Rhodobacter capsulatus SB 1003: one gene and its partner. The protein of the gene in region 1 interacts with the protein of each later gene in a pairwise test. Links are inferred from orthologs where the notes say so. Each region holds a gene or a part of one and is shown on either strand. Other genes may lie near its edges.

Region 1 (4,990 bases):
ATCCGGTCCCGGCGAGGTAAACGCCAATCTCCATCGGGTTCTGCTGCGAAGTGTGCAGCATGCCCCCCGTGGCGATCGACACCGTTGTCGCCTCTCCGTAAAGATACAGACCGCGTGCGCCAAAGACCGTGCCGAGGATCGACAGGCTCAGGCCGGTGGCGAAAGTTGCCTGGATCGCCGAGGTTGTCGTCGAGCCGAGGGTCGCGCCCGCCAGAACGGTCAGCTGCTCGTCATTTGCGGAAAAGGTGAACTGGTATCCTGCGCCGATGGAATCCGTCGTGATGAAAGTTGCTGGCATCTGTTTCCCCTGAGCATGGTCGCAATGGTTGACGCCCGGGCGATGATCCGAATCCGGCAATGACCCCTGGCGCTTCAAAGTCCGCGAGCGCCCCGGATCCGCAGGATGCCGAAGCCGGTCGGCAAGGCCCCGGACGGATGCGCGTGTCACCGTATACGAGCGTCTCGGGGCGAGGGTCGCGCCGTCGTGGCGATCCGGCAAGTCAGGGAAACCCGCCGTGCGTCACTATGGAGCAGGCTCAGCGCAGCCAGAGCTTCTCGCGCTTGATCGCGTTGCGCAGCATCGATTCCCGCCGCGGCAGCGCGTTGCGGTCGATTTTCGCGCGCAGCTTCAACCCCTTGCGCTGGTAGATCAGCTTCCGGGCCGGTTCGTGCAGCCGCAAGATCCGCTTCACCGGCTGCGGCGCGCAGATCGCCTCGAGCCGCGCCACCACCGCATCCGACTCGCGCGCATAAAGCAGCGGCAGGGCGCGGTAATGGCAGGTCACATCGCCATCCAGCCCCGCCAGCCCGGGCCCGGGCCGGCCGCCGCCGAAACTGTGGATGACGAGCGGCAGCGCCACCTGATCGAGCCAGGGATCAAGCGACTGGCTGGCCAGCGCGTCGGGCGTGTCCCAGCGGATCGCATGGGCGTAATGCAGGAAGCGCTTGCCGAAGGCCTGGGCATCGGCGCCAAAGAACCAGCCCGCGTTGAAATACAGATACCTTTGCCAGTAGTTTTCATACTGGCTCTCGTCCAGCGAACTGTCGAAATCGAGCCCGAACTTGTCGTACAGGCTTTTCCAGATCGTGGTGTAATCGGCGCCGTAAAGCTGCGGCTCGGGCCAGGTGCCCTCGCGCCGCATCGAGGCCGAGGGGCGGTCGAACTCGAAGGCCACCTGCGACAGCGGGCCCAGAAACAGCGTGTCGGTGTCGAAAAAGACAAAGGGCCCCGCGGGCAGGGCGGCCATCGCCTCGATCTTGTTGCCATGCGGGTAGCTTTCGCCGAAATGGCGGTTCTCGAAGGGCAGGATCTCGACGCCATGATCGCGCAGGAAGCGGCGCACCGGATCCGAGATCGCGACGGGCGTGGACCATTTCGCCCCGGTCGGTTCGGCGGCGATCAGACGGCCCTTGAAATCGGGGTTCGCCTCGCGGAACGAGGCCACGAAGATCAGCGCCTCATATTCGAGCCGCCCGGCCTGAACGATGAAGAAAACAGTGTAATCCGGCTGCATTTGCTCGCGCCTGCTGCAATCAATGGCGTCACAGTAGCGGGATTTGCGCCCGGCACAAGCGGGCCTGTCGGTATCCTCACCACTTTGGGAAGTGGTGGGTGACCCTGGAATCGAACCAGGCGTGGGTCTCCCCGGCGGAGTTACAGTCCGCTGCCGCACCTTGCAGCTCGTCACCCGACGTGGGGCGATGTAACGAAGGGGGCGGGGGGCGTCAAGCAGCATTTTGCGCCCTCTTGCCAAAGCCTGCCCCGCAGCGCACAGAGATCGCATGAGAGGTGCAAGATGAAGAAACCGGATTGGGTGATCGACAAGGAACGCGCCAAGCGGGCGGCGGCGGCGGAAACGCTCTGGCTTTTCGGTCTGCATGCCGTGCGCGACGCGCTGATGAACCCGGCCCGGGTGAAGCTGCGCCTCGTGCTGACGAAGAACGCCGCCGACAAGCTGGCCGAGGCGATCGCGGCGGGCGGGCTCGCGCCCGAGATCGTCGATCCGCGCAAGTTCGACGCGCATGTGCCGCTTGGCCCCGATCAGGTGCATCAGGGCGCGGCTTTGGAGGTGAAGCCGCTCGACTGGGGCAAGCTTGCCGATGTGGCGCTGACCGGCGCGGGGCTGCCCCTCGTCGTGATGCTCGACCGCGTCACCGATCCGCATAACGTCGGCGCGATCCTGCGCTCGGCCGAGGTCTTCGGGGCCCGCGCCGTGGTCGCGCCCGCGCGCCATTCCGCGCCCGAAACCGGGGCCCTGGCCAAGACCGCCTCGGGGGCGCTGGAACGCCAGCCCTATCTGCGCGTCACCAACCTCTCCGAGGCGATGGGCGCGCTGCGCGACATGGGCTATGTGCTGATCGGTCTGGCGGGCGAGGCGGAGATGACGCTTGCCGAGGGGCTGGCCGAGGTGGGCACGCGGCCCGTGGCCATCGTTCTGGGTGCCGAGGGCCCGGGCCTGCGCGAGAAAACCCGCGCCACCTGCGATCATCTGGTGCGGATCCCCTTTGCCGGGGCTTTCGGCTCGCTCAACGTGTCGAATGCGGCGGCGGTGGCGCTTTATGCCGCGACCAGCGCCCGCACGAAGGGCTGACGGGGGCCGCCGACAGAGGGCGGCCAAGATCACGAAAGGGCGATTTTTCGGGAATCTTTGGCTGCGACCCTTTAACGCGGCTTTCACATTCCTATGTCTCAGTGGTGAGACGCGGATCCGGAACCTCCGCGTTGACTGTCACTGTCCCTCGTTCCGCACTTTCGCGCCCGGTGCCCAAGTGGTCCGGGCGCTTTTTCTGACCGGAGGCCCGATGACGGATGCCGAGCTGCGCGAGATCCTGACCGCGACCCGCACGATCGCCCTTTTGGGCTTTTCCGCCAATCCCGACCGCCCCGCGCATGCGGTGGCGGCGTTTTTGCAGGCGCGCGGCTACCGGGTGATCCCGGTCAATCCGGGGCTGGCCGGGCAGGTGGCGCTGGGCGAGACGGTCCATGCCGATCTGGCGGCGATCCCGAAAGAGATCGTGATCGACATGGTCGATGTCTTTCGCGCCCCCGAGGCCGTGCCCGGGGTGGTCGATCAGATGCTGGCGCACCGCCCCGAGGCGCGGGTGCTCTGGCTGCAGCTCGGCGTGATCCACCCCGAGGCGGCGGCGCGGGCGCGGGCGGCGGGCAAGCTTGTGGTGATGGACCGCTGCCCGAAAATCGAGATCGCGCGGCTGGGGATGTGAGGCGGGGGGGTTTGCCCCCCATACCCCCCAGCGTATTTTTCCCAAGAAAAAGCCCCGGGGTTTTTTCTTGGCCCAAATACGCTCTTTCCCCCGCCGAACCGGGGCGGCGCGGTGTCAGCCTTTGACCGCCGCGGCCGCCTCGACGATGGCGGAGGCGATGAAATCCAGCTCGGGCCGGGTCAGCCGCGCGGGCAGGCGGGTGTCGCAGGCGCGCATCAGCATCGCCCGGGTCTTCGGCAGATCGGGCTGTTCGCCCAGGAACTGCCAGTTCCAGAAGGCGCGGGCATTGTCCGGCGAAAGCCCGAAGACCTGCACGGAAACGCCGCGGGCTTTCGCCTCGTCCTGCAGCCGGATCGCCTCGGCATCGGTCCAGTCACCCACCAGATTGAACTGCAGGCTGTCGGGCGCGCGGGTCTCGGGCGCCAGCGGCGGCGGCACGTCAAGCCAGGGGCTTTGGTTCAGCTTTTCCGCCACATAATCATGGTTCGCCAGCCCGGCGGCGACGCGCCGATCCACCTCGGGCAGCTGCGGGCGGATCACCGCGGCCGAGAGGTTCTGCATCCGCGTGTTGTAAAGCGGCAGCTTGTTTTGCCAATGCACGAAGCTGTTCTGCAACCCCGGGTGCTTCTTCCAGTTCTGCTCATAGGCGCCCGACATGATGATCGCCCGCGCCGCCAGTTCCGGGTCATCCGTCACCAGCACGCCGCCTTCGCCCGCGTTCACCATCTTGTAGCTTTGAAAGCTGAAACAGCCGATCTTGCCGATCGTGCCGATCTTGCGCCCGTGCCAGAGCGTGCCCAAGGAATGCGCCGCATCCTCGATCACCGGCACGCCTTTCGCATTGGCCAGCTCCAGGATCACATCCATGTCCGAGGTGTGGCCGCGCATGTGGCTGATCATCACCGCCGCGATCGTGTCGTCGAATTTGGCGCGGAAGTCGTCCAGATCGATGCGGAAATTCGAGCCCACCTCGACCAGCACCGGCTCGCAATCGGCATGCACGATCGCCGAGGGCACGGCGGCAAAGGTGAAGGCGGGCACCAGCACGCGCGCGCCGCGCGGCAGGTCCAAAGCTTTCAGCGACAGGAACAGCGCCGCCGAGCACGACGCGACGCAGACCGCGTAACGCACCCCCATCAATTCGGCGAATTCGGCCTCCAGTTTTGCGACCGGCGCATTGTCCGAGGTGTAGCGAAACAGATCCCCGGTGGCGAGCAGCCGCTCGATCTCGGCGCGGGCGGCCTCGGGGATCGGTTCGGCATCATAGCAATTCGGAGGGGTCTGACCGTCGCGGGGCATGTTCAGCTTTCCTGAATGTGACATTCAGAAACGCTTTAGACCCGTGCCCCGCGCCCGCCAAGTGAAAGTTTCGCGACGCGGCCAAGCGCCGCCTAGAGGCCCAGCCGGTCGCGCAGCGAAAACCAGGTCATCCCGGCCAGAAGCAGCGGAAACCGCAGCGCCACCCCGCCCGGAAAGGTGGGTTGCGGCAGGCTGGCCATCACGTCGAAACCGTCGCCCGTCGCGGTGATCGCCTCGGCCATCAGCTTGCCCGCATGGATCGCCAGCGCCACCCCGTGCCCGGAATAGCCCGAGGCCGACAGGCAATTCGGCGCCGGACGGCGAAAGCAGGGCATCCGGTTCACGGTGATCGCCAGCGTGCCGCCCCAGGCATGGGTGAATTTCACGCCTTTCAGCTGCGGATAGACCTCTTCCAAGGGCTTGCGCACCTTGGCGGCGATATCGGCGGGGAAGCGATAACTGACCGTCT
Region 2 (4,790 bases), 2.9 Mb from region 1 along the record:
GCGTCGCCCCGCGCGAGCCGGTGGAGCCCGCAAGGATGATGCGCTCCTGCGGCGGGCGGTCCGCCCAGGTCCGTGCCATCGTCTCGACGACACGCCTTTGCCGCCCCTCGGCGTCGAGGTCGGTCTCGAAATACCGCGACACGATGCGGATGAAGGCCAGGCTTTGCCGCCAATGTTCCGCATGCGAGGCCTGAATGTCGAGACGCTCGAAAACCTCGGGATGCACGCCTTCGCTTTGCATCTCAGCGAGCAGCGCCAGCAGGCTGTCGGTCAGGCTGAAGACGCCCGATCCGGTCTCGAATCCCGGCAGCCCCCGGGCGAGACGGTCCACCAGACAGGCCAGTTCCAGCTTGCGGCGCAGCGCGGGGACCGGCGCGGGCAGACCGGGCATCGGCACCCGGGCCAGATCCGAAATCAGCTCGATCCGCGGTAGAAAGCGGGTGCCCAGACCGTCGAATTCCTCGCGGACACGTCGGCTCATCCGCCCGGCGTTGAGGATCAGGCGAACCCGGGCCATCGCCTCGGGCGGCTCGTCCCGCATCCGCTGGACCAGCCCCTGCACCAGCTCCCGGGCGAAATCGACGCCGGGCGGCAGGGCGAAGACCTGCGGGTCAGCGGGCGGCATCGGACAACAGCCCCTCTGCCAGCGAAATGCATTCGGGTCGACCGACGTCACACCAGCCGCCGGGATGGACGACACCATAGGCACTCCCTTCGGCCAGGATCCGGTTCCAAAGCAGATTGAGCGAGAAAACCGGGTCCGGAATCGTCTCTATTCCGGCCGGATCGAGGATTTGCGCCCCGGTATAAACATAGCCCGTTCCGCGACGGATCCGGCCATCGGGCGCCAGCGCGAAATCCCCGGCGCCGGTATAACCCAGCGCCGCCTCGCGCGGGACCAGCGCCAGAAGAGCGGACATCCGACCGCCGTCCCAAGCCTGAGACAGGGACGTGAGCACATTCGGACCGGTCCAGACCGCATCGGTGTTGAGCGTGAAGACCGGCCCGGGACCAAGAAGCGGCAGGGCCTTGCGCAATCCGCCGCCGGTTTCCAGAAGAAGATCGGTTTCATCGGACACCAGAACCCCGGTTCCGGCCAGATGCGTCAGGATCTGATCGGCGTGATAATGCACATTCGCGACGATGCGACCGATCCCCGCCGTCCGCGGCAGATCAAGCGCATGGTCAAGCAGCGGCCTGCCTGCCACTTCCAGCAGCGGTTTCGGCCGGTGCAGGGTCAATTCCTTCATCCGCGTGCCAAGACCGGCCGCGAAAAGCATCAGCGCATCGGGTGTTGACCGCATTGCCGTCTCATCCTTTCGAGCAGTGCCGCATCGGGCGGCAGCAGCGCTTGTGTCACCAGCGCGCGCAGCGGTGCAAGAGCCTCGTGGCCAAGATCGCGGTGCAGTTGGCCCCAGACCCGCGGGATCAGATCGACATAGCCGGGCTTTCCGCCCGCCAGACAGAGACGCGCGAAAATGCCGAGGATGCGCAGCGCCCGTTGCGCGCCGATCAGGGCAAAGGCGCGCTCAAGCTCCGCCAGATCCAGCCCGCCTGCGCTGGCATAGCGGCGAAGTTCGGCCGCAAGGACGGCGGGCGCCACATCGCGGCGGGCGTCTTGCAGGGCCGAAACCAGATCGTAGACCGGATGGGTGGCCACCGCGTCCTGAAAATCAAGCAGTCCCAGGCGGGCGACACCGCTGCGGTCGGGCAGCCAGATCACGTTTTCGGCGTGAAAATCGCGCAGGGACAGAACCGGCGGCAGGGGCGCAAGACCCTCGCAAAGCCGGGTGACAAGGGGCGCGATCGCCTCGGCGGCGGCGGGGTCGCGCAGCGGATACCAGTCGCGGGCCAGCGACACGAGCGCGCCAAGCCCCGTCGCATCGAGGCGGGGAACGAAGTCGGGCGGCGGCCGACGGTGCAGATCAAGCAGGAAATCGGTGATCACGGCGTAATGCGCCGCCTCGCTTGCGGGATCTTGCCGCAGCAGCCGGGCCAACTGGTCGTCGCCGAAATCCTCGAGCAGCATCAGCCCGGTCTCGGTGTCGATACCGAAAATCCGCGGCGCGGAATAGCCCTGCGCCAGCAGCCAGGCATCGATGCGCTGAAACCGTGTCATCTCCGCGCCCGGGGGGGCGATCATCAGAACGGCGGTGTCGCCCTTGCGATGCAGCCGTTCATACCGGCGGGCAGAGGCATCCCCGGCCAGGGGGCGGCGCCTGGCCCCGGCCCAGCCGCAACGGCTCAGGAAGGTAAGGATGTCGGGTTCGGTCGCGGCCATCTCAGTCCTGCCCCAAGGTCGCAAGACGCGCCCCCCAATCGGCCTTGCCGCGCAGCAGAACCCGCCGCGAGGCACCGGCGTCAAGCAGCGAAAACTGCAGGGACAGAGCCTTTTCGGGCAGAAGATCGCCCAGACGTTCGGGCCATTCGATCAGACAGATCGCGGTGTCGAAGGCCTCCTCCAGACCGAGTTCGACGGCTTCGTCGGGATGGGTCAGGCGGTAAAGATCGGCATGCCAGATTTCGGGATCGGCGCCATAGACCTGCACCAGGGTAAAGGTCGGCGAGGGCACATCTTCGGGTCCCCCCAGACGGGCGCGGATCAGGGCGCGGGCGAAATGGGTCTTGCCCGCGCCGATCGGACCCTCGAGCAACAGCACATCCCCGGCCCGCAACAGCCGGGCCATCGCGATGCCGAAACGGTCGGTGGCATCGGCGTCAGGCAGATTCAGGGACAGAAGAACGGGGGCATCTTGCATGGCCGCACTCTAGCGGCCCTGCCCCCCGCGGCAAGCCCCTTAACTGGCCAGAACCTTCACCGCCCGGTCCTCGTCGAAGATCGCCCGGCTGGGCGGGTCCAGGGTCACGACGCCTTTCGGCAGAAAGCTGGCCATCATCGCCCCGCCGGTCATCGGCGCAAAGCGGCAGCCGATCATCATCCCGTCTTCGCGACGCCGCACCGTCCCCTCGATCAGCGAACGCTGGCCGAGACGGTTGTTGAACCCCCGCGCCAAGGACCAGAGATCGGAGCCGTCGCATTTGCCCTGCCACAGCCGGACCGCATCCAGAATGGTGGTGCGACGCAGCGAAGTATCGGTTTCCACGCCCCAAAGCCGGTCATAGGCGGCATTCGAGGCCGTCAGCTCGCCCGAGGGCTGGAACACCGCCACCGCCTCGCTCATCATGTCGAGGATTTCCTGGCCCTGTTCCAGTTCCGCCCGGAACCGGCGGGTCAGCGACACTTCGGACGAGATGTCCTCGAACAGGAAGGCCACGGCGCCATCGGGATGCGGACGGCCGGTGACGCGGTAGGTCTGACCCGAGGGCAGCATCCAGGTTTCCGAATGGAAGCCCGCGGCGGCGGCCTGTTCCAGTTCCGTCATCTTCAGCCGCCAGCTGCGATAATCCTTCGGCTCGGGCATCATCCGCGCCTCGCGCAGACGGTCGAGAAAGGCATAAAGCGTCGGCCGGTTCGACAGGAAATCGGTGCCAAGCTGGGTCAGATCGATCAGCGCCGGGTTGAACAGCTGCAGCTGCCGGGCGCGGTCGAAGATCGCCAGACCGATCGGCAGATCGGCAAAGGTCTTGGTCAGGGTCTGCACGAAATCGCGCAGCGCCTTTTCCGCCCGCACCGTCGAATCGGCCGGCAGGGCGAAATGCAGCGCGCCCTTGTCCATCGGGAAGGAATGGCAATCGAACCAGGCCGCCCGCTGATCGCCGTCATCCAGACGCAGCCGCCGCGGTCCGGTGTGCCGGGCGTTCTCATCCATCTGGAACAGCCGCGGCAAGGGCCAGAGCATCGCCTCTTCGGTTTCGGCAAAGGCGCCCGAGCGCAGCACATAGGCGCGGTTCGCCCAGGTGATCGTGCCGGTCTCGTCCTCGCGCCAGATCAGCGTCGGCGCCCGGTCCAGCGTCAGCCGCATCAGATCCAGTTCATCTTCCAGCGCGCGTTGCGACAACCCGTCGACCAGAACGCCGCGGCCCTCGGCCTCGGGATCGATGAGGGTGATGCGCGCCAGGCCGTTCACCTCTTCGGCGATCAGCTTGATCTGCGTGCGACGACCCTCTTCGGGTTTCGACACCATCTCGATCCGGCCGCGTTCGGCCAGGGTCAGCATCGCGGCCGCGAAACCGTCGAACCGCGGCGCGACAAAGGCAAGGAGCCGCGCCCAATCCGAGAGAGCCATCGGCGAGGATTCCAGCAGCGCCCGCGCCGGGCCGGTCGCATCGATCAGATCCTGATCGTCGAACAGGAACACCGTCTGTTCCAGCACCGGATGCGTGGCCACCCTTGCATCCGGACCGGTCTTGCGCACCGAGACCATGCTCAGCAGCAGCAGCGCCAGAAGCGCCGATCCGACCGAGGTCGCGACAATCAGGATCGCCTGGAATATCTCAATCTGCATGACTGCAGCCCTCTCGCCTGTCCCGCAGTCATGATTGATGAATAAAGGTTAATGTGCCGTTAAGTTAACGAACGATTGTGATCATCAGGCGGTGATCGGAACATTCTCGCCCAGCGGCCCGGTTTCGGGGGCGATCAGACGGCCGATGTGCCAGCGCAGCTCGACCACCGCGCCCGAGCGCCGCGGCACCGGCGCATTCTTCTGATAGGGCTCGGATCCATTGGCGAATCGCAGTTTCGCCCCGGTGCGTTCCAGAAGCGTCTTGGCGATGAAGAGGCCCAGCCCCATGCCCTCGTATTCCTTGCGCTCGGCCGAGCGGGTCGAGATGAAGGGATCGCCGATGCGGTTGAGAACATTGGGCGAATAGCCGCGGCCATCGTCGGT

The links. The genes of interacting proteins can lie anywhere in the genome.
Region 2: the proteins of rlmB (region 1) and tsaE interact in binary tests that used the Escherichia coli proteins (3 or more experiments, as listed by UniProt). The link is inferred for Rhodobacter capsulatus SB 1003 from one-to-one orthologs.

What each region holds. Positions count from the first base shown.
Region 1 is NC_014034.1:2,968,196-2,973,185, reverse strand. The notes cover bases 737-3,693. They hold rlmB (23S rRNA (guanosine(2251)-2'-O)-methyltransferase RlmB), read left to right. Parts: upstream 737-1,796; coding sequence 1,797-2,591; downstream 2,592-3,693. Other genes in these bases: RCAP_RS13775 (DegT/DnrJ/EryC1/StrS family aminotransferase), read right to left, coding at 3,337-3,693; RCAP_RS13780 (CoA-binding protein), read left to right, coding at 2,803-3,222; RCAP_RS13790 (hypothetical protein), read right to left, coding at 737-1,514. Also shown: RCAP_RS13795 (calcium-binding protein), read right to left, coding at 1-298; more of RCAP_RS13790, read right to left, coding at 537-736; more of RCAP_RS13775, read right to left, coding at 3,694-4,521; RCAP_RS13770 (NAD(P)/FAD-dependent oxidoreductase), read right to left, coding at 4,614-4,990. UniProt on the Escherichia coli protein: Specifically methylates the ribose of guanosine 2251 in 23S rRNA.
Region 2 is NC_014034.1:48,254-53,043, forward strand. The notes cover bases 1,022-3,778. They hold tsaE (tRNA (adenosine(37)-N6)-threonylcarbamoyltransferase complex ATPase subunit type 1 TsaE), read right to left. Parts: upstream 2,760-3,778; coding sequence 2,283-2,759; downstream 1,022-2,282. Other genes in these bases: RCAP_RS00195 (nucleotidyltransferase family protein), read right to left, coding at 1,022-1,304; RCAP_RS00200 (aminoglycoside phosphotransferase family protein), read right to left, coding at 1,280-2,281; RCAP_RS00210 (PAS-domain containing protein), read right to left, coding at 2,799-3,778. In the rest of the region: double-strand break repair protein AddB, read right to left, coding at 1-625; more of RCAP_RS00195, read right to left, coding at 612-1,021; more of RCAP_RS00210, read right to left, coding at 3,779-4,406; sensor histidine kinase RegB, read right to left, coding at 4,491-4,790. UniProt on the Escherichia coli protein: Required for the formation of a threonylcarbamoyl group on adenosine at position 37 (t(6)A37) in tRNAs that read codons beginning with adenine.